DNA from 2 places in the Citrobacter sp. GW821-FHT02E08 genome. Region 2 is predicted to be linked to the other one. Evidence: riboswitches for the same ligand, from Rfam matches in the RefSeq annotation. Region 2 holds a riboswitch; the other holds the start of a gene.
What was found. Region 2 has a riboswitch for cobalamin ahead of btuB (TonB-dependent vitamin B12 receptor BtuB). Riboswitches for the same ligand answer to the same signal wherever they lie in the genome.
Positions count from the first base shown of each region.

Region 1: it holds a riboswitch for cobalamin, as region 2 does, so the genes downstream of both, AC07UY_RS13130 (cobyrinic acid a,c-diamide synthase CobB) here and btuB (TonB-dependent vitamin B12 receptor BtuB) in region 2, are expected to answer to the same signal.

Region 1 covers NZ_JBWKVL010000009.1:60,175-67,089, forward strand. The annotation lists gene AC07UY_RS13110 (cobalt-precorrin-7 (C(5))-methyltransferase) at 1-286, opposite strand, end outside; gene cbiD (cobalt-precorrin-5B (C(1))-methyltransferase CbiD) at 280-1,419, opposite strand; gene AC07UY_RS13120 (cobalt-precorrin-8 methylmutase) at 1,416-2,048, opposite strand; gene cbiB (adenosylcobinamide-phosphate synthase CbiB) at 2,059-3,018, opposite strand; gene AC07UY_RS13130 (cobyrinic acid a,c-diamide synthase CobB) at 3,015-4,394, opposite strand; cobalamin riboswitch at 4,491-4,665, opposite strand; gene pocR (transcriptional regulator PocR) at 4,978-5,889, opposite strand; gene pduF (propanediol diffusion facilitator PduF) at 6,090-6,899, opposite strand.
Region 2 covers NZ_JBWKVL010000015.1:120,468-127,382, forward strand. The annotation lists gene oxyR (DNA-binding transcriptional regulator OxyR) at 1-658, shown strand, start outside; gene sthA (Si-specific NAD(P)(+) transhydrogenase) at 641-2,041, opposite strand; gene fabR (HTH-type transcriptional repressor FabR) at 2,240-2,875, shown strand; gene AC07UY_RS17925 (YijD family membrane protein) at 2,891-3,250, shown strand; gene trmA (tRNA (uridine(54)-C5)-methyltransferase TrmA) at 3,303-4,403, opposite strand; cobalamin riboswitch at 4,518-4,712, shown strand; gene btuB (TonB-dependent vitamin B12 receptor BtuB) at 4,778-6,616, shown strand; gene murI (glutamate racemase) at 6,561-6,915, shown strand, end outside.

The DNA.
Region 1 (6,915 bases), on a different contig from region 2:
TCCGCACCCGCTCAAGACCAAAATGCGCCACCATGCGCGTGCCGATACCGTAAAAAAGCGGATCGCCAGAGGCCAGTACCACCACGCGTTTATCATTCTGGCGGGCAACCCAGTCCAGCAGTTCCGCAATGTTGGCGCCGAGCACAAACTGTTCGCCGCTGAAATCAGGGAACTGTAATAAATGGCGTTTCCCGCCCACCAGGACGTCGGCTTGCGCCACCGCTTCCCGGGCGGCTGGCGTCATCAGATGTAGCCCTGCGGGCCCCATTCCCACCACCGTTAACATTGCATCTCCTTCGCAATCTCTTCGACCGGGCGGTTACTGCCGAGAACCTGATTCTCGAAAGAGAACATGATGGCGTCACAGCAAGGCGGGTTTTTCGTAAAACGCAGCATCTGCATGACGCGCAGACAAATTCGCTCGGCCAGATGCGGGTAAATGCGCTGAAATCCGTAGGCGTCGATATGTTCCATCGCCGCTTCGGTGGTATCGCAGTCGCTGACCAGCGTCAGCAGTTCACGCGGTGCGCCAAGGAGCGCCAGATGCGCCACTAACGTTTCCATGCGGGCATCGGCGATATGACTGTGCGTATGGAAGATCCCAGCGGAGATTTTGATGAGCTTACCAGGGTGTCCCACCAGCACGATGTGGCGATACCCCAGTCGCACTGCCTCTTCAATCATGTAGCCGACGAAATTGCTCATGGTGACGACAACCTGAGTGTCGATTCCCATTTGCTCGCGGACAAAACGTTCACCATGATTGCCTGGCACCAGCACAACCCTGTCCAGACCCGCTGCGCGTTTGATCTCCAGCTCCAGCGACAACGAACGTTTCCAGCTCTCTTCCGACATTGGCGTCACAATTCCTGTCGTGCCAATGATCGAAATCCCCCCCAGAATCCCGAGGCGTGAGTTGTAGGTTTTTTGCGCTCGCTCTTCACCTTCCGGAGCGAAGATTTCAATTTCTGCGCCACGCGCCGGACCAATGGCTTCACGTACTGCGGATTCAATGGTGTGCCGGGGCGTGCGGTTGATCGCCGCGCTACCGACAGGCAAACCGATACCTTTACGGGTGACCGTGCCAACGCCCTCTCCGCCCAGCAAGACGATCTCACCGCTGTCATTCAGCGTCACACGGGCAAAAATCAACATGCCGTGGGTGGCGTCCACATCATCTCCGCCATCCTTACGAATCGCGGCAATGGCCTGCTGCCCTTCGATGTGGGGAGACTCAACGTTCAGACACAGCGTTACCCCGGAAGGCGTAACGATAGAAACCTGATGAATCAAATGCTGGCGCAATACCATGAGTGCAGCGACTTTTGCTGCCGCCGTTGCACAGGATCCCGTGGTATACCCCTTGCGAAGCGCTTTGCCGTTGTGCCATACCGGGGCATCAAAGGATGCGTCGCTCATCGCGCCCCCTGCAGGTGGTACAACATGGCGTTCACGATGGCCGCAGCCACGTTACTTCCGCCTTTGCGCCCCAATGCGGCGATCGCCGGCAGGTTGCTTTGCGTTAGCGCGTCTTTCGACTCTTCGGCGCCAACGAATCCTACTGGCACACCGACCACGCCGCTGACGGCAACATCATGTTCAAGCAGTCGGAACAATGCCGTTGGCGCATTGCCGAACACAAACACCTTTTCGCTCTCTTCAGTAACCGCAATATCAACGGCCGCCATTGAGCGGGTGATCCCCTGCGCTTTTGCTGCACTCACGACGCGCGGGTCGCTGATGTAGCAGCGGCATTCACCGCCAAATTTGGCCAGCAGGGTTTTATTGATCCCGGAAAGCGCCATCGTGGTATCGGTATAGATAACGCACTGACGCTGGAGTGCCGCACACAGGTGCTCCAGCGCATCTCTGGAAAACCACAAAATGTCCAGCCAGTCAAAATCTGCCGTAGTGTGGATAACCCGTTTGATGATCGCTTCATGCAACGGGCTGGCAAATTGATAATCCGGGCGGGTCTCACGAATAATCTCGCCAATGATGTCGAAACTTTTGGTTTCAATCGCCTGGGGTTGCTGGATGTATTGCATGTATTTCTCCTCAGGCCGCGCCAACTACCAGCCAGTGCGCCACCATAAACAGCGCAAGGGCCAGGGTCGAAGCTACCCACATCAATCGAATCGTTTGGGAAATGTCGTCTACAGAAATGTCGCGCCGCGCATCGCCTATCCAGGGTTTCTCAACGCGCTGCCCAAAGTAGTTATTCGGACCGCCCAGGCGAATCCCTAGCGCCCCAGCCACACAAGCCTCAGACCAGGCGCAGTTTGGACTGCTGTGGTTGTAACGGTCACGCCAGCCGATCTGCAGTGCGCGGGCGCCATCCTGACGGCACAGGATTGCGGCAAGACTGAGCAACAGCCAGCTAAGACGGGCTGGAAAGTAATTCGCCACATCATCAAGGCGGGCGCTGACCATACCGATGGCCCGGTATTTTTCATGCTTATAGCCCACCATAGAATCAAGGGTGTTGACCGCTTTGTAGGCCATGGCTAACGGTGCGCCGCCAATCAACAGGAAAAACAGCGGCGCAATAATGCCGTCAACGGTGTTTTCCGCCACGGTCTCTACCACTGCACGATTGATTTGATCCGGCTGTAACTGCGACGTGTCCCGACCCACAATCCAGGCGAGCTTTTCCCGGCTTTCGGCAAGATTGCCAGCCCGCAATGGACGTTCAACATCCATCGCGGCCTTTGCCAGGCAACGCCCTGCCAGGACGGTAAAGATCATCCAGACTTCAACCAGCCAGCCAAACCAGGGGTGAATCATCGTCGCCAGCGTCAGCACGCCCCAGGAAACACCCCAGGTCACGCCGACCACCAGCACCCACATCACCGCACCACCTACCCGCAGCGCGCGCTCGCTATGGCAATAACGTCTGACAAGGCGTTGAACTGAGGAAATTAAATTGCCTATCCAGCGCACCGGATGCGGCCAGTTTTGCGGGTCACCAATAATGAAATCGAGAAGCCAGGCAACGCCCCATGCCAGCAATGTCATAGTGACTCCCTGCCCGCAGCCAGCCAGTGGTTCAACATTTGTGGACGCTGCGCGAAATGAACGTGAAGGTAGCTGGCAAAGGTATTGCCCACTTGCCAGCCGCCGGACCATTCCTGCAAGGTTTTACCGTCACGGACTTTGCGACACGCCATCACGGCCGGTATTTCTGGGGTAAAATCCGAGTAGTGAAATTCATGCCCACGAAGCACATCACCTGCCGCTGCCAGCAGTGTTTGCTGCAGGGCCTGCGCTTCGCAGTAGCCGAAGCGGGTAAGTCGTTTTCCCATCCGGCTGTGGCCTGGAATAACATCGGCCATCTGATAGACCGCCCCGGTTGAATCCTCCAGCGAGGTTCCCAGGTACATCAATCCGCCGCACTCCGCATAGATAGCCACACCGTGCTGATGCGCTGACCGCAATTGCGACAGCATTTCTCTGTTTTCAGCAAGCGCCGCCGCATGCAGTTCAGGATATCCGCCGCCAAGCCAAATCATCTGACAGTCAGGGAGTTTGCGGTCATGAAGAGGACTAAAACGCGTGATACGGACGCCAGTACGCTCCAGCAGAGTGATGTTGTCCGGGTAATAAAAATTGAAGGCTTCATCATCCGCGAGCGCCAGCGTAAGCCCTTTACCAGCAGAAGCGGAGGGTAATGTCGGCCATTCTCCTTCAGGCAACGACGTGAGATGACTCAGTGAAAGCAGCTGGTCGATATCCAGTGTCTGCTCAAGGGTACTGGCAAATTCCTGCCACGGTTGCTGATTGATAAGCGACTCTCGGGCGGTGACCAGTCCAAGATGGCGTTCAGGCAATGAAACGCCCTCAGCACGAGGGACATAGCCCAGAACGGGCACCGTACAGTAGCGTTCAATTGCCGTTTTGAGGAGTTGGTAATGTGCTTCGCTATTAACGCGATTGACGATAACGCCCGCAATGTTGAGGTCAGGATCAAAGTGCTGGAACCCCATCACCGTCGCGGCAATCGAGGTTGATACCGCTTTGCCATCCACCAGCAGAATAACCGGGCAACCCAGTTGCTTCGCCATTGCCGCCGTACTGCAATAATTGGGGTCGGTGCCGTAGCCGTCGTACAGCCCCATAACCCCTTCGATGACGGCAATGTCAGCCTGCTGCATATGCTCGCAAAACAAGGCATTAAGAACGGGCTCAGGGAGCATAAAACTGTCGAGATTGCGGGAGGCCGTGCCACAGACCGCCGTATGCCAGCCCGTGTCGAGATAGTCAGGTCCCACTTTGCAGGGCTGCACACGCAGACCGCGACGTTTTAACAGACTCAGCAAACCCAGCGTTACCGTGGTTTTGCCACAGCCGCTTCCGGTGCCTGCAAGAATAAATGCGTGAGAACGTGCCGCCATACCCTGATCCTGTTCAGGGTGGTAGGGGTGTAGAGATGCGCTTGTAACCCGTCTTCAGACGATACGCTTCCGATCAACCCACTTCCCACCGAAGTTGTTGGTAATGGTCGACAGGCAGGTCTTCTGGCTCAGCGTCATCCTCACCCGTCCTTCCCAATCTTGCGATCAGTGGCGTTTACGGGGTCGTCAGCATCACAGCAGCGGGGGCTGCGGGGGATTCTCACCCCCTTCCCTGCCACAAATGTGGCAAACCTGTCGACTTACGTTATGGGCATTTTTCGTAACCCATAACGGTAATTAAACTCTAATTACATCTCACTCTTTCTTACGCCAATTTCCTGGCGTTTACATGCATATTTCACTCGTATATGTATTGAATGAGTGCAGCGGGGAAATAATAATAAAAACCACACTTCCCGAAACTGCACCCCATCACAAAAATAAAAACAGACGCAGTTTATCCCTCAAATAAGACTATTTTGTTGCGCTACGACAACTTATCGCATTGAGATGATTGTTTTCATTTTATAAAGGCTGACATGCCACAGGATATCAAAAATCGGCAATTGCCAGATATTGATATTTACGCAGATTCAATATAGGAATTTTCATTAATTTGCTGGCGAAACGTCTGCGGCGTCACCTGATACGTCTGGCGAAAAACTTTGCAGAAATAACTGGTTTGAGAAAAGCCTAAATTACGCGCAATGCTGGCAATGCTCCAGTCACTGTGGCACAGCAGTTCCCTGGCGCTGGCCATTCTTTGCTGGTTTACCCAAGCGTTAAAACCGATGCCCTGATATTTTTTAAATAATTTGCTGAAGTAGTACGGGCTAAGATAAACATGTGAAGCGACATCCTCAAGACGCAGATCGTCCGACAAATGCGCATCAATGTAGCGCAGCGCTTTCTTTATTTTACTGTCATGCGGATTAGGGCTACGGTTCGCCCGGGCAGGTTCAGCTTGCTGTGGGTTATCCTTGATAACAACAAAATTAAGTTGTTTTTTAAGGCAATTTTCAACAATAAGCTTCAACAGGTCTGCTGACGCCATCACCCTTGAATAGTCCATCTCAGGTACGTTATGAAATTCATTCAGCAGTTCGGGATCGGCTTGCCAACGGTCATCCACACTAAGAATATCCACCAGGCCGACATCGTTGCTTAAACGCACTTGTCCACAAAGGACAAAACCAACCAGATGACCTGCAATTACCAACGGAATAGAAAAATCGGTTAAACCCGCATGGCAGCGATAAATACAAGGTTGGTCTGATTTTGATGCTTCCAGACCGCCGCAGCGATCGCTCATACGACAACGCGTACTGTGTTGAGGATGTTGGCGCATCAATTGACAAAATGGTGTGAAATTAAACAACTCAGAAATCTCATCACCATGAATATTGACAACCACAACGGCCAGACTGGTGGCTTGTGCAAAATCCTGGGCGATTTTATTAATGAGTTCTGAGTTCAGAGCGCTCGCAGAAATCATGATAAAACCCCTCAGTTAATTTATTGTTATAAACAGCACATTTTATTTACATTCGCCTGATCATTTTCCTGGGATATTAATGAACAAAGCAAAATGCACAATAACAAAAGTCCCCCATCCCTGGGAGACGTTTTATTCAGTTCGTGAAACCAGATCACGAAATCATTTACCTATTTCAGAAAAAGCCCATAAAAACGGCGTTACCCCTGATTTTCTTCCAGCTTACAGGCATTACACGGTAAGTTTTTGCCAATAAAATAGCGATAGATTGCCGCCCCCCCGCAAGCCCCAACAATAGGTGCCACGATAGGTACAATAAAATATGGGATATCACGTCCGCCCGTCATCGCAATGTCTCCCCATCCTGCCATCCATGCGAACAGTTTCGGGCCAAAATCACGCGCAGGGTTCATCGCAAATCCGGTCAGAGGTCCGGTGGAAGCACCGATAACCGCCACCAGTATCCCTATCAGCAAAGGGGCCAACGGTCCTTTAGGCACACCATTGCCATCGTCAGTCAGCGCCATGATCATCCCCATCAGAATGGACGTGATCACCACTTCCACCAGCGCCGCTTGCCATACACTCAAGGCCGCAGCCGGATAGGTACTGAAAATACTCGCCAGTTGCAAACTCTCGACGCTGCCACGCACCAATTGATGAGCCGTTTCAAATTCGATAAACAGACTGCCATACAGCAGATATGCCAGCATCGCCCCGCCAAACGCGCCAGCAAGCTGGGCTATGGTGTAAGGCAAAACCTTACGGCCAGGGAAACAGGCAAACAACCATAATGCAATCGTCACTGCCGGGTTTAAATGCGCACCGGATATTCCGGCCGTCAGATAAACGGCAAGCGAGATCCCTAACCCCCAAATGATACAGATTTCCCATAATCCCAAACTTGCGCCAGCAACTTTGAGCGCGCTGAGGCAACCAATACCGAAAAACAAAAACAGCCCGGTGCCCAAAAATTCGGCAATGCATTGCGCTTTTAGTGAGTCGTTCATTGTGACACCTTCTAAG
Region 2 (6,915 bases):
GACAATGTCTGGGCCGCTACATATTGGTTTGATCCCAACGGTTGGCCCTTATTTGCTGCCGCATATTATTCCCATGCTGCATCAGACCTTCCCGAAGTTAGAAATGTATTTGCATGAGGCGCAGACGCATCAGTTGTTAGCGCAACTGGATAGCGGCAAACTCGACTGCGTTATTCTGGCGTTGGTGAAGGAGAGCGAGGCGTTTATCGAAGTCCCGCTGTTTGATGAACCGATGATGCTGGCGATCTATGAAGATCACCCGTGGGCGAACCGCGATCGCGTGCCGATGTCCGATCTGGCGGGTGAAAAGCTGCTGATGCTGGAAGATGGCCACTGTCTGCGCGACCAGGCGATGGGCTTCTGTTTTGAAGCCGGTGCGGATGAAGATACCCATTTCCGGGCGACCAGTCTGGAAACATTACGCAATATGGTAGCGGCAGGAAGCGGGATTACCCTGTTGCCTGCGCTGGCGGTTCCGCGGGAACGTAAGCGTGATGGCGTGGTTTATCTGCCTTGTATTAAGCCTGAACCGCGTCGTACGGTTGGGTTGGTTTATCGTCCAGGATCACCGCTGCGCAGCCGTTATGAGCAGTTGGCGGAGGCCATCCGTGGTTCGATGGATGGCCATTTTGACAACGCGTTAAAACAGGCGGTTTAAACCATTTAACGCCGCTACCCGGTAGGCTTCCGCCATGGTCGGGTAGTTAAAGGTGGTGTTAACGAAGTACTCGATCGTGTTACCACCACCTTTTTGTTCCATGATCGCCTGGCCAATGTGAATAATTTCTGCCGCACGCTCGCCAAAGCAATGGATTCCCAGAATTTCTTTGGTTTCACGATGGAACAGGATTTTCAGCGTTCCGACATTCATCCCAACGATTTGCGCCCGCGCCAGATGTTTAAACTGGGCACGTCCTACTTCATATGGCACTTTCATCGCTGTCAGCTGCTGTTCGGTTTTACCGACAGAGCTGATTTCCGGAATGGTGTAAATCCCGGTGGGGATATCTTCGATAAGATGGGCGGTGGCTTCACCTTTGACCAGCGCGTGTGCTGCGATACGTCCCTGATCGTAAGCTGCAGAGGCAAGACTCGGGTAACCTATCACATCGCCCACGGCATACACGTGCGGTAAAGCCGTTTGGTACATGCTGTTGACTTTCAACTGACCGCGGCTGTCCGTTTCCAGACCAATATTTTCCAGCGCCAGCGAGTCCGTGTTACCGGTGCGACCGTTGGCGTACAGCAGGCAATCCGCTTTTAGTTTTTTGCCGGATTTCAGGTGCATGATCACGCCATCGTCACACCCTTCGATTTTCTCGTACTCTTCATTGTGGCGAATGACGACGCCGCTGTTCCAGAAGTGGTAAGAGAGGGAGTCGGACATTTCCTGATCGAGGAATGCCAGCAGACGATCGCGGGTATTGATCAGGTCGACTTTGACATCCATTCCCCGGAATATTGAGGCGTATTCACAGCCAATGACCCCCGCGCCATAGATCAGCACGTGGCGCGGTTCATGTTGCAGGCTGAGAATGGAATCGCTGTCATACACTCGGGGGTGCGAGAAATCGACATCGCCAGGGTGATACGGACGAGAACCGCAAGCGATGACAAATTTCTCGGCCGTCAACGTTTCTACCGTACCGTCACGGCATTCCAGTGCAAGCGTGTGTTCGTCAACAAAATGGGCGTTACCTTGCAAAATTTCGCAGTGATTACGCTCATAAAAACCCTGCCGCATGCGAGTTTGCTGATTTATTACGTTATCGGCATGGTTGAGAATATCGGCAAAGGAAGAACGAAGCAGTCGGGAATGGTCGCTGTAAAGAGGGTTCTGATTGAATTCGATGATACGGCTGACGGCGTGACGGAGCGCTTTTGACGGGATGGTGCCCCAGTGGGTACAACCGCCGCCAACGTTATGATAGCGCTCAATGACGGCGACGCGCGCTCCAAGCTTAACCAGACCCATTGCAGCGCCTTCGCCGCCGGGGCCTGAACCTATTACTATTGCATCGTAATCGTAGGAATGTGGCATGGTAAGGCTTACCTGTTCTTATACATAAAAGCAACAGGATAGTAACATTATTGCCGGGATAACCCAATTATCGTTGTGCTTTTTTGCGAAGTCGAAGCACAAACTGCGCGTAAACAATCATTCACAATCCGGCGTAAACCCGTTACTTTTAATCTCTGGTATAGTGCCAGACAAGGCATACGGAAGGATTCAGACATCGTGATGGGCGTTAGAGCGCAACAAAAAGAAAAAACCCGGCGTTCGCTGGTAGAAGCCGCATTCAGTCAACTGAGTGCTGAGCGAAGTTTCGCCAGTCTGAGCCTGCGTGAAGTTGCGCGGGAAGCGGGCATTGCGCCAACCTCGTTTTACCGCCATTTCCGTGATGTGGATGAGCTTGGTCTGACGATGGTCGATGAAAGCGGTTTAATGCTACGCCAGCTGATGCGCCAGGCGCGTCAGCGTATTGCCAAAGGCGGGAGTGTGATCCGCACCTCGGTCTCCACATTTATGGAGTTCATCGGCAACAATCCAAACGCCTTCCGTTTATTATTGCGTGAACGTTCGGGTACCTCTGCCGCATTTCGTGCGGCCGTTGCGCGTGAAATTCAACATTTCATCGCGGAACTTGCGGACTATCTTGAACTCGAAAACCATATGCCGCGTGCGTTCACTGAAGCTCAGGCCGAAGCCATGGTGACGATTGTCTTCAGTGCGGGCGCGGAGGCATTGGATGTCGGCGCAGAACAGCGTCGGCAATTAGAAGAGCGACTGGTATTGCAACTGCGCATGATTGCGAAAGGGGCATATTACTGGTATCGCCGTGAACAAGAGAAAATGTCACATCACTCCGAGTAACGTGAAGGATGAGCAATGAAACAGTCAGGTCAAGATAAAGGTACGTTATTGCTGGCGCTGGTCGCTGGCTTGTCAATCAATGGTACATTTGCGGCGCTGTTTAGCTCCATTGTGCCATTTTCTGTCTTCCCGTTAATTGCGCTGATACTGGCGGTGTATTGCCTGCATCAACGCTATCAAAATCGCACGATGCCCGTGGGGCTGCCAGGTCTTGCTGCCGCCTGCTTTATTCTGGGTGTGCTGCTTTACAGTACCGTAGTGCGTGCGGAATATCCGGATATCGGCTCCAACTTCTTCCCGGCGGTACTGTCGGTGGCTCTGGTGTTCTGGATTGGCTTTAAGGTTCGCAATCGTAAGCAGGAATTGGCAGAGTAATGCAGTAGGCCTGATGGCGCTACGCTTATCAGGCCTACAACGGCAACACGTTTTACTTCGCTGTCAGCAAGACCCCGCACTCCATATGGTGCGTATACGGGAACTGATCGAACAACGCCAGGCGTGACACATTGTGCGTCTGGCTTAATGTTTCCAGGTTCTTGCAGAGCGTCTCCGGGTTACAGGAGATGTAGAGGATACGCGGATACGCCTGCACCATTCTTTCGGTTTCACTGTCCAGACCGCTGCGTGGCGGATCGACAAAAATGGTTTCGCACTGATAACTCTTCAGGTCAATGCCCTGCAGACGGTTAAATTCGCGCACGCCGTTCATCGCCTGGGTAAACTCTTCCGCAGCCATACGAATAATTTGCACGTTATCAATGTGATTCGCAGCAATATTGTACTGTGCTGCCGCCACTGACGGTTTGGCGATTTCCGTTGCCAGTACGCGATCAAAATTTCGCGCTAGCGCTAACGAAAAGTTACCGTTACCGCAGTACAGCTCAAGCAGGTCGCCGGTCGAACCTTTGGTGGCATCCAGCGCCCATTCCAGCATGTGAATGTTCATTGCTGCGTTGGGTTGGGTAAAGCTGTTCTCAACCTGGCGGTAGATCATCTCTTTCCCGGCAACCGGTAGACGTTCGTCAATGAAATCCTGGTCCAGCTCAATTTTGGTTTTCGTCGCCCGACCAATCAGATGCACATTCAGATTTTTTGCGCGTAACGCATCCCGTAAGGCTTCGGCTTCTTTACGCCAGGCATCATCCAGTTTTTTATGGTACAGCAGCGTTACCACCGCCTGATTGCTCATCGTCGTGAGGTAATCAATCTGGAACAGCTTGTGGCGTAGGGTGTGATTGTCACGAACGCCTTCAATCATGGCGGTCATCAGTTGGTTGATCAGCTCGCTGGCGGCCGGGAAGCTATCGACGCGAATGCGGTTTTTGGTCTGCTGATCAAACATGATGTGGTAAAGGTCATCACCATCGTGCCATAAACGAAATTCGGCACGCATACGGTAGTGACTGACCGGCGAGCGAAACACTTCCGGCATTAGATCAGAAAACGGCGCCATCATACTCTGCAAACGGACGACTTTCTCGGCAAGCTGCGCGTCATACTGTTCTGTCGGAAGGTGTTCGGGGGTCATGATGCATCCTGAATAATAAAAGTACGCGGGGATTGTAGGGATTGCTCATCAGATGTCCAGTCATTGATGATTACGGATTTGTGATATCTAGCCTGGACAATAGGTTATAGCAGAATGTAGCATCCGTGCTCCGGTCCTGTGAGTTAAAAGGGAACCCAGTGTAAATCTGGGGCTGACGCGCAGCGGTAAGGAATGATGAGATGGATGCGTAAGCAGACACTGCCGTCAGGTGGGAAGTCTTCATCTCTTTTTATCTTGTACATGGATAATCTTCCAAGCCCGAAGACCTGCCGGCTAACGTCGCATCTGGTTTTCATCATCGCGTACTATCGATGGGGCCTGCGGCATCCTTCTTATATTGTGGATGCTTTACAATGATAAAAAAAACCTCGCTGTTGACGGCGCTCTCCGTCACAGCATTTTCCGGGTGGGCGCAGGATGTTAACCCGGACACCATGGTCGTTACTGCAAACCGTTTTCAACAACCTCTCAGTGCCGTGCTTGCTCCTGTGACTGTGGTCACGCGTCAGGATATTGATCGCTGGCAATCGACTTCCGTGAACGATGTACTACGTCGTCTGCCTGGGGTAGATATTTCTCAAAGCGGCGGATCCGGACAGCTCTCTTCCATTTTTGTTCGCGGGACGAATTCCAGCCATGTGCTGGTGTTGGTTGACGGTGTCCGTCTGAATTTGGCGGGGGTCAGTGGTTCTGCGGATCTCAGTCAGTTCCCGGTGGCTCTTGTTCAGCGTATTGAATACATCCGAGGCCCGCGTTCAGCTATTTATGGTTCGGATGCAATTGGCGGCGTGGTAAACATCATTACAACGCGCGAGAAATCGGGCACAGAGTTGTCTGCCGGATGGGGAACGAACAGTTATCAGAACTATAATATTTCAACGCAGCAACAGCTTGGTGAAAACACACGCGTCACGCTGATGGGGGATTACGCTTATACGCGTGGTTTTGATGTTGTCGCTTACGGTGGTACAGGCGTCCAGCCGCAATCCGATCGGGATGGCTTCCAGAGCAAGACGCTTTATGGTGCGCTGGAGCATAATTTTTCCGAGACATGGAGCGGGTTTGTGCGTGGCTATGGCTATGATAACCGTACTAATTATGACTCTTACTACTGGCCAGGCACACCGCTGATCGACACTCGTCAACTCTATAGCCAGAGCTGGGATGCCGGATTGCGCTTCAACGGCGAGAGCATTCAATCTCAACTGGTTTCCAGTTATAGCCATAGCAAGGACTATAACTACGACCCTGAATATGGTCGTTATGATGATTCCGCGACGCTGGATGATATGAAGCAATATAATGTCCAGTGGTCAAACAGTGTCGTCGTTGGTCACGGTAATGTGGGGACAGGTATCGACTGGCAGAAACAAACCACGACGCCCGGAACGGGTTATGTGGCTGAAGGCAATGAACAGCGCAACACGGGTCTCTACCTGACAGGGCTGCAGCAACTCGGTGACTTCACCTTTGAAGGTGCAGTGCGCAGTGATGATAATTCCCAGTTTGGCCGTCATAGCACCTGGCAAACCAGCGCCGGATGGGAATTTATTGAAGGCTATCGTTTTATTGCTTCCTACGGCACCTCTTACAAAGCCCCGAATCTGGGCCAACTGTATGGCTTCTACGGCAATTCAGATCTGAATCCTGAAGAAAGTAAGCAGTGGGAAGGTGCGTTTGAAGGGTTAACGGCAGGCGTTAGCTGGCGTATTTCAGGTTATCGTAACGATATCGATGACATGATCGATTATGACGATCATGCCCAGAAATATTACAACGAGGGGGAGGTCCGTATTAAAGGGGTTGAGGCAACCGCAAACTTTGATACGGGACCGTTGGCGCATACGCTCAGCTACGATTATGTTGATGCCCGTAATGCCATTACCGACCAACCGCTGCCTCGTCGCTCAAAACAACTGGTCAAATACCAACTTGACTGGCAGGTGCATGATTTTGACTGGGGCCTGACGTACCAGTATTTAGGTACCCGTTACGATACTGACTTTGTCACTTATGAGAATGTCAAAATGGGCGGTGTGAGTTTGTGGGATCTTGCTGTTTCATATCCACTCACCTCACAACTGACAGTTCGTGGTAAAATAGCTAACCTGTTCGACAAAGATTACGAGACGGTTTATGGCTACCCAACTGCAGGACGGGAATACACCTTGTCTGGCAGCTACACCTTCTGATCCACGTCCCACCGTGCTGGTGTTTGATTCCGGCGTTGGTGGGCTGTCAGTTTATGATGAGATTCGGCATCTCCTGCCGGATCTCCACTATATATACGCATTCGATAACGTTGCTTTTCCCTATGGGGAAAAAAGCGAAGAGTTTATCGTTGAGCGCGTTGTTGAAATTGTCACTGCAGTTCAGCAGCGTTACCCTCTCGCGCTGGCCGTCATTGCCTGCAACACGGCCAGTACGGTTTCACTGCCAGCATTACGTGAAAAGTTTGCTTTCCCGGTTGTAGGGGTCGTTCCTGCTATTA